One region of the Sinobaca sp. TMA16-18 genome, then DNA from elsewhere that is predicted to be linked to it. Evidence: riboswitches for the same ligand, from Rfam matches in the RefSeq annotation. Region 1 holds a riboswitch; the other holds the start of a gene.
What was found. Region 1 has a riboswitch for cyclic di-GMP ahead of AC5W14_RS08845 (anti-repressor SinI family protein). Riboswitches for the same ligand answer to the same signal wherever they lie in the genome.

Region 2: linked by a shared signal. The riboswitch ahead of AC5W14_RS00280 (anti-repressor SinI family protein) and the one ahead of AC5W14_RS08845 (anti-repressor SinI family protein) in region 1 are both predicted to bind cyclic di-GMP.

Annotation. Positions count from the first base shown of each region.
Region 1 covers NZ_JCAKFM010000004.1:83,949-88,553, forward strand. The annotation lists gene AC5W14_RS08820 (SE1832 family protein) at 116-280, shown strand; gene AC5W14_RS08825 (hypothetical protein) at 364-771, opposite strand; gene brnQ (branched-chain amino acid transport system II carrier protein) at 893-2,203, shown strand; gene AC5W14_RS08835 (hypothetical protein) at 2,245-2,454, opposite strand; gene AC5W14_RS08840 (helix-turn-helix domain-containing protein) at 2,668-2,991, opposite strand; gene AC5W14_RS08845 (anti-repressor SinI family protein) at 3,163-3,285, opposite strand; cyclic di-GMP riboswitch class I at 3,315-3,401, opposite strand; gene AC5W14_RS08850 (diacylglycerol/lipid kinase family protein) at 3,486-4,379, opposite strand; gene AC5W14_RS08855 (hypothetical protein) at 4,498-4,605, opposite strand, start outside.
Region 2 covers NZ_JCAKFM010000001.1:46,858-51,462, forward strand. The annotation lists gene AC5W14_RS00255 (cell wall-binding repeat-containing protein) at 1-487, shown strand, start outside; gene AC5W14_RS00260 (YhjD family protein) at 731-1,129, shown strand; gene AC5W14_RS00265 (aldo/keto reductase) at 1,228-2,226, shown strand; gene AC5W14_RS00270 (VOC family protein) at 2,382-2,816, shown strand; gene AC5W14_RS00275 (hypothetical protein) at 2,872-3,255, opposite strand; cyclic di-GMP riboswitch class I at 3,452-3,535, shown strand; gene AC5W14_RS00280 (anti-repressor SinI family protein) at 3,563-3,697, shown strand; gene AC5W14_RS00285 (sensor domain-containing diguanylate cyclase) at 3,722-4,605, opposite strand, start outside.

The sequences.
Region 1 (4,605 bases):
CTTTTTTTTGAAAATATCAACACGAACAAAAAGACTTTTCTGTATTTTATGTTTTCCTCTCCTCCATTGAGTATGCTACATTGTAATTAACCAGAGAAAAAGGAGCTGCCATTAGATGGATGAAAAAACAAAAGAAGAACAACTGGCATGGCTGAAAAGCGAATATGTGAGAGTGCAGGGAGACCTGGAAAAGCTTGAATCTGTAGGCAGAAGCCCGGAGGCTGCGCTTAACCAGCTTACTGAACTTGAAGAACAGATTGCAGAGACAAGAAAAAAATAGGATTTCCGTTGTCGGCTTCATAAAAAATATCTCAAAGCGATGAACGCTTTGAGATATTTTTTATGGAATTAAAGAAATCGATTCTATTTTTCTACAAAATATTTCACATATTCCGTTTCCCCGGCTGGAATATCAGGATGCCTGACTAATTCCACTCCAAACAGCCCATCTTCATTTATATCGAGCAGGCATTCCTGTTCCAGCATTTCTGAAGCTTCCATGTCAGCATGAAATTTAATTTCAATATACTCTTCTGCGTCTTCGATGCTTGCGGTAAACAACGGGTATTCGATTTTTTTTACTTTCGGAATGGAAATCACGTAGTTTTTGTTATTGTAAATAGTACGCATCACCCTGTAGCCAAGCCAGTTTCCTCTCTTATCATACAGCATGTATCCACTCACATCAGGGTACGCCCCGAGCGGTGACGTCCTGGTGGCTTTATGCTGCAGGTAAATGTAAATTAATTCGTCTTCCATTGTCACAAGCATACTTCTCCTCCTCTGCATTAATCTCTTTTTCTCTATTTTAACAGGTAATATAAATACCTTTACAATTTACTTATGCAGCGTTAGGATAATGGAGGTTTATTTTATTTCAAGGGAGACAATCATGAACAGACTAACATGGAAAGATAACTTTTTTATAGGTTTAATGCTGTTTGCCTTATTTTTTGGAGCAGGCAACTTAATATTTCCTCCATTTTTAGGTCAAGAAGCCGGAACGTCCTACCTTCCCGCTATTATCGGCTTTGTGATTACCGGCGTAGGGCTTCCTGTTTTGGGAATAATCGCGGTTTCCCTCTCCGGCCAGAGCTTTCAGGGGATTGCGGAAAGAGTAAACAAACCGTTTGCATTCCTTTTTATGATTATTTTATACGCAGCTATCGGTCCTTTTTTTGGTATTCCAAGAGCAGCGAACGTTTCTTATGAAATGGGCATCGTTCCTGTTCTGACGGATGGCGGTTCAAACACAGCATTATTTTTGTTTTCCATATTGTTTTTTGGCCTTGTATTTCTGCTGAGCCTCAACCCTACTAAGCTTGTCACAACGATAGGGTATGTTATTACACCCGCTCTGCTTCTTTCTATTGTACTGCTGGTCGCTGGAGCTTATGCCACCGGTTTTATGGGAGGAGGAGGCCCGCCATCGGATGAATATACTTCTCAGGCAATTGGAAGAGGTTTTGTTGAAGGGTACTTAACGATGGATACCATCGCAGCTTTAGCCTTTGGCCTGATTGTTGTGAATACATTGAAAGAAAAAGGTGCATTGGACCGACGCGAAGTAAGACGGTCAGCGGCTTCGGCAGGCATCATTGCAGGTATTGGTCTTGCCGCTGTATATATTGCTATTGGATGGCTTGGAGTGCACAGCGGGCCCCGTATGCTGATGGAAAACGGCAGCGAAATCCTTACTTATTCTGCAGGTGAATCTTTTGGTTTTACCGGTACTATTCTCCTCGGCTTAATTGTTACATTAGCCTGCCTTACCACCTGCATTGGATTAGTAACAGCGTGCAGCCAGTATTTTCACCGCTATCTGCCTTTCCTGCCGTATTCGGTGCTGGCTTTACTATTAACTATACTCAGCCTTCTCGTAGGCAACCTGGGGCTGAATACCATTATTTCTTTATCGGTTCCGCTTCTCGTCGCCATTTATCCGCTTGCGATTGTGTTAATCCTGCTCGCTTTGATAAATGAGAAAATAACGCTTCATCAGTCCCACTATATTGGAGCTGTTGCCGGTACTATTATTGTAAGTGCCTATGACGGGTTAAAGGAAGCAGGCTTAGTGCCTTTGGAGGGCATTGGCCTGTATTCCTACCTTCCATTTTTTGAACTGAACCTGGGCTGGATACTGCCGGCTCTGGCTGGACTTGTGATTGGTCACTTCTTCAGATCAAGATCGATCCCTTATTAAAAAAAGCGGGGCCGCTGGATACTCTCCAGCCCCTCGCTTTTTTATATTCTTACATAGACCATTGTTGCGTCTTTACCGCTTTGAAAAATATTGTCTCCTGTGTACATGAGCGTGACATTATTCAGACGATCTTCCATCTCTTTTATTTTTTGCTTTGCCACATCAAACGCGCAGTATCCCAAAAAATGACCGTTCACATAAAGGGAGCATTTATTGTTAGTTAAGTAAACAAGCTTAATATGTCTGTTCATGATATTAGTATAATACACACCGCCCCTAAGTCTTACCAAATCGTCATCCTCCGTTCTATATTGTTCTTTTTAAAGAATTAAATACATTATATAACGAAAAAACGGATTTGAAAACACTTATTTGAAAGAAAAATACATTTTAACGAACATTTTTTGTTCTTTATATAGAAATTAGTCAAAATAAAAAAAGGATCGTATGACACGATCCTTTTTTTAATTTTTAATTCTCCATTTGTTGAACTCAAGAAATTCCTTGAACTGATCTTTGGAAACTCCCGAATTCATTGCTTCTTCGACTATTTCCAGCCACTCATTATCGAGCTCTTCTTCATTAATTTCTGATTGCTCTTTAATTAAAAGATCAACCGATATGTTTAATACCTTAGCAATCTTCTCTAAAAACTGGATCGATGGATTTGTTTGAATATCTCTTTCCAGTGCACTAAGATACGACTTCGCGACTCCGGCCTGATTCGCCAGTTCTGTCAACGATAAGCCTCGCTCTTTTCGAAGCAGTTTCACCCTTTCACCAATCATCGCTTGAACCCCTTTGTATACTGTAGTTTGTGCTTTGCTGTAATTATAACATATAACGAATTGCAGTATGTTATAGTGAACGACATTTTTTTAAATTGCACACTTATGCCTATACTTATATTTACATAAATTAAAAAAATAAGCCATACGAAATGGCTTATTTTTTCCTGATTATTTGGTTTGTCTTAAGAATTCTTTAACCTCACTAGGGGTTAAACCAGCTTCTTTAGCCTCAACCATTAAATGCAGCCAATCTTGATCAAGCTTTTGTACTTTTGGAATTAATAATTCCATCAACCCTCACCCGCCTTTAGGAAATTTCCCCAGGCAGTTCAGCCGTCTTAGCTATAATAAGCCTTAGACCTGTAACTTTGCGAGACTGCTTTTCAGCAGCGTTGCCTTTTTCTGAAGGTTGCTTGTTAGTGTTTTTATCTTACTACATTTTCCAAAAAAATGTTAAAAAATTCCTAAAAGAATAATTATCAGAATCTTCTTTAATTATTATCCACCTGTATTTCTCCAAACAAAAACGGTATCTTTTTTGGCAGAATCTTTATATGAACCGGCGTTTCTTCATACACTTCTCCATCCGTGTCTGCTTTCATTGCTTTTTCCGTTTCCAGTTCCACCTCGGAAGCCTGAATATACTCAATAGAACTTTGTTCTAAATTGTACATAAAAGGATTTTTGGAATTAAAAAACTCTTTCAAAAGCGGTGCTCCGCTTTCTTTTATAATGTATACATCTATAAGTCCATCATTCAGGGAAATCTGATCACCCGGAAGGCGGTTTGTACCAATAAAATAACCATTTGCAAATAAGATCATTACAGCATCGTCCTTGTATTCTTTTCCATCTGCTTTTAGCGTAAATGTAAACGGCGAAGCATTATTAAACGTTTGGAGTGCACTGATAAAATAGCTTACTTTACCAAGCATTCCTTTCAGCTGATCATCGATATTTTCAGACGTTTCTGCGATCAGGCCGATGCCATAAAAATTAGAAAAATAGCGATCGTTCATTCTTCCGATATCGATATACTCTATATGGTTCTGTTCTACTACTGCAGCAGCTTTTTTTAAATTCTGCGGAATCATTAAAGATCTAGAAAAGTCATTGCAGGTGCCTGTGGGCAGGATACCGGTAACGGGAGGGGTTTCCAGCGTGGCCAGGCCGTTAATAGCTTCATGTACAGTCCCATCCCCTCCCATGATCATAATGATATCAAACTCGTTTCCCTGTTCACGGCAGAGCTGTTCTGTATGCCCCTTTTCCTGCGTGAAGGTAATAGTAAGCTCTTTTGTCTGCAGAGCCAGCGTGCTGACGGTCGCATCCAGGTTCTTCTGGATTTCATTATTGCCGGACGCACCGTTTATCAATAACCACATCTTATTATACATATTTACCATTCCTTCATTCTGTAGCGTTCTTACCCATATTCTATACCCTATTTTCTCGTATCACACGCTTTTTTAAAACCCCTGCCTGAGATTCGGCAGGGGCTGGCTATTTCTTTTTATATAAAGAAGGCGCATGACGGTATTCACTCATAGAATACTGCATCTGTTTACTATCAAGCATATACAATCTCCAGTCTTTATTGGGATACTGCTT
Region 2 (4,605 bases), on a different contig from region 1:
AGGGGGAACTGCGGCCATCAGCGATTCGGTAATGGCAGCTTATGAAAAATCTTCCAACAGCGATACATCGACCCCTGAACCACCTAAAGAACAGGTCGGCGGCGTTCATACGAGCGTTATTGATAACGTCATCGCAAGGGGAGAAAGCTATATCGGCACTCCGTACTTGTTTGGAGCAGCCCCTACAATAACGTCGGCTTTTGACTGTTCATCCTTTACCCAGCGTGTGTTTGCTGAAAATGGTATTACGCTTCCACGGACTTCACGCCAGCAGTATTTAGCCGGAACCCCCGTTGCTCGGTCCAACCTGAAAAAAGGAGACCTTGTCTTTTTTGATACGAATAAAAATGGCATCATTAACCATGTGTCTATCTATATTGATAACAACACATTATTTCATGCCACAGTGAGTAAAGGCGTGGATTACACCCCCTTTTCTGCCTACTGGAATGATGGATACTTCGGTGCTGTTCGTGTGACGCCTTAATTCTCATAAAGGTTTTCTTCTTTTGGAAACGGGTAGAACAATAGGAATTACGTTTTGAAAGAAGGAACCGTACATGAAACGAAACGCTGACCAGAAAAACTGAAAACAGCATCTTTCCTATTTGTGGGAAAGGCGCTGTTTTTTATTTACAGTCGATTCGTATTTAAGTCTTCACAGGGGAACGTTTATTCGTATATACTTAGAAAAATCCTGTTCTGCTGCTTTAGGAAAGAGAGGTGTGCGATGGAAGACGTCAAAATGATAGAAGAGCAGCACCTTCAGACCGCAGATCGTTTTCTGCTTACCGAGTTGCTTGTGAATACAATGGAACAAGACCGCTCTTTTTTTCTGGAAAAGACGATGAAGCTTGGCCATTACTACCAGGAACTGTTTGACGTGCTGATTCTTCGGATAAAACGGGACCTCCGTGATATCAAGCAGGATCTACAGCAGCAAGGCATTCGACTCGCCCGGGCCGATGCGGCTTATCCGGGTTTTATTGTATATGACATTTACTGCGAAGGCCGTCATGAGCGTCTACACCTGTTGAAGCTCAACATGAAAAAACGCATCAGTGAGCTGCTTCGCTATTACCTGCTCGGCGATTCTGCTTTTTTCGATACATATTATTCATTAAAGTAACAAACGGACACTGGAGTCAATATTTTACATTACAGCGTTTACATAACGGGGGTTAAGCTTTATACTTTTTGTAACTACTCAAGCAGGAGGCGGCTTATATGAAATACAATCCGATCGGAAAAACAGGTATTTCTGTATCTGAGCTTTGTTTTGGCACGATGTCTTTTGGAGGCAATGCAGACGAAGAAACGTCTAAAACTATGTTCAATCGCTGCCGGGAAGCCGGCATTAACTTTTTTGATACTGCCAACAACTACAATGACAGCCGGGCGGAAATAATTCTGGGAGACTGTATCGCCGGATGCCGGAATGATATTGTGCTGACAACCAAAGTGGCCAATCCAACCGGTACGGATGTGAATGCACGCGGATTGTCCAGGCGTCATATCATGCTTGAGGTCGAGAACAGCCTGCGCCGATTGAAAACGGATCGAATTGACTTTTATTTTCTACATAAATTCGATTCACTCACCCCAATGGAAGAAACTCTCCGCGCTCTTGACGATCTGCAGCGCCAGGGGAAAATCCTTTATCCGGCGGCCAGCAACTGGGCAGCCTGGCAGCTCGCGAAAGCTCTGGGTATTTCAGCTAAAGAACATCTCAGCCGCTTTGAGTTGATCCAGCCGATGTATAACCTTGCCAAGCGTCAGGCCGAAGTCGAAATCCTTCCCTTTGCCGCTTCCGAACAGGTCGGAGTGATCTCCTACAGTCCTCTCGGGGGCGGCCTGCTTACCGGAAAATACGGCGTAACGGACAGACCGGTCCAGGGACGTTTGGTCGAACAAAAGATGTACACCGACCGTTATGCAGATACGGTTAATTTCGATATTGCTGCACGCTTTTCTTCCTATGCAGCCACCCATGGCATCCACCCCGCTTCTCTCGCTGTCGCCTGGGCTAAATCGCATCCTGGTATCACCGCCCCTATTATCGGAGCGCGCAGCCCGGAGCAGCTTGAGCATTCGTTAAACTCATTGGATATTAATATGACACCTGAATGGCGCGATGAAATTTCTGCCTTATCCCCTGCTCCGCCTTCGGCCACGGACCGTTCGGAAGAGCTTATTACCACTAAACCTCAGAATCACATCCTGTAGCCTACAGCGCAGGATTTTTTGTTGGTTTTTTTAAAGGGAACTATTGGGTTATCCAGAATATATTCAATAACAAGCCATATATTGAGAGGTGATGTGATGGGAGCAGTCATCTTCGGTCTTCTTTTCCGACTACGAATAAAGGAGGCAGTATACTGATGATTCAAGGGATGAATCCGTATCTTATGATTGATGGCAAAGGCCGGGAAGCCATTGTATTTTATGAAAAAGCTTTAGGAGCTGAAGTGATTGACAGTCAAACGTATGGGGATATAAAAGATATGGAAGGCATGGAAATACCGGAAGGTGCCGAAGGGCTTATCCTGCACGCCTATTTAAAAATAGGCGACATGGATTTAATGCTCTCCGATTCGCTTCCGGGGATGCCCGGGCCGGATGTTTCCGGAAGTCTGGTAGCCATTGCGCTTCATGTAAGTGATGCCTCCTCTGCGGAACAGATATTTCAGGCGCTTGAAGCTGAAGGAGAAGTCGTGATGCCGCTTGAGAAAAACTTTTTCAGCCCGGCCTACGGCCAGGTAAAAGATCCGTTCGGCGTGCTGTGGCACGTGTCGACTGTAGAAGAAAACCAATAATAAAAGCTGAAGCTGGGGAACGTGCCCCTGCTTCAGCCTGTAAGAAACAAACCTTTTATTCTTTCACCAGTTTTTCTTTGTTATTCTGAAACAGCTGTACGGCCAGGAACAATAGTGATGTAAGCAGAAGAAGCGTCAGCCAGTTGCCGTCACTATAGCTGTTGGTCACAATAAGATAGGCAAACACAAAGCTGTACATGATATTCGCATAAATCATTTTGGAGCCGGCCCGTCCTTTTGTCTTTTTGTTATACCGGGTGGCACCAATAACCCTTGCTTCTTTCTTATATGTAAAATACCAATACAAAAAGGTGATACCGCTCGTGCCAAGGCTCAGTCCCCAGCTCACATCGCTTTCTTTTACCACAAAGGTAAAAGGAACGGCGATGACAAACACAAGGGCTGCATAAATAATAGAAAATTTTAGTCGATCTTCCATAATGTCCTCCTTCTCCTGTGCTTCCTATCCTTCTATTATAATCACATTCATCCTTTAGAACAATGGTCCTTTTCTTTCGGAAGATAGTTGCGTCATACCGCCTGCCTGTGCAGCGTGCACAAAAAAACCGAATATTTTTTCAATTTCTTTTAATGTGACCGGTGATTTCATAGTACAATAAAGACAGTTACCAACCTTCAGAAAAAGGCTACGCTGTTGAAAAGCAGTTTCGCAAAGTTACAGGTCTAAGGCATTGCGCTAAGACGGCTGGACCGCCTGAGGAATACTCCTAAAGGTGTGAGGGTTGATGAGCAGACAGAATGAGAAAAAGCTGGACCACGAATGGCTGGCTTTGATCCTTGAGGCTAAAAAAGCCGGACTTACCAGGGAACAAGTCAAGGATTTTCTGCAGTATGCGGACGAATCAAAAAAGAAGCCGTAAACACTCGGCTTCTTTTTTTGGGTATTACACGAGATTAATCTGGTTTTTTCCGAGGTTCTTGGCTTCATACAATGCCCGGTCAGTTTTCTGCAGTATCGCTTCCATCGAATCTTTATTGGAAAAATAAGCCCCGCCTATGGAAATATTAAGAGCAATCGGATACGGGTTCTGCCCGCTTTTGTTTTGATCCTGCACGACTTTAAGTATTTTAGCCGCTACTTTCTCCAATCCGTCGGCATTTGTACACGGAAGCAGGACGGCAAATTCATCGCCGCCGATTCTAGCCAGAATATCCGTTTTTCTCGTAGACTTTCCAAGGAGGAGGGCAAGCTGTTTAAGCACCACATCTCCTACCAGATGCCCGTATACATCGTTGACCGTTTTAAAATTATCCACATCGATAGACAGCAGGGATAAATAGGATCCATTTCGCTGCAGCAGTGCTACCTCCTGCTCCAGGCGTTTTTCGAAATACCGTCGATTATACAGACCTGTCAGTGAATCCGTTTCTGCCTGCTGCTTTAACTGCAGTTCCAACAGCTTTTGTTTTGTCACATCTACATGGCGGATCACAACGCCCTGGCGCCCCAATCCCTTTTCAAGCAGCGGAGTCGCCTGCATTACATTCCATCTTTTTTCGGTCGGCGTGTGACAGGAATATTCATACGTGAAATAATCTTCTTTTCCTGAAAGAATGGACAGTAGACCTTCATATACATGGGTACTGCTTTCGATCGTATGCAGGTAGTTCGCACCGACTCCCTGTAAATCACAAAGGTTATTTTGGCTGCCGGCCGAGCGAATCCATTCATCATTCACAAAAAGAATTGTTCCAGCATGATTGATCACACAGATTTGATCCCGAAGAGAGTTTAATATGGATGTACTAATCGCAAAATCTTCGGCCA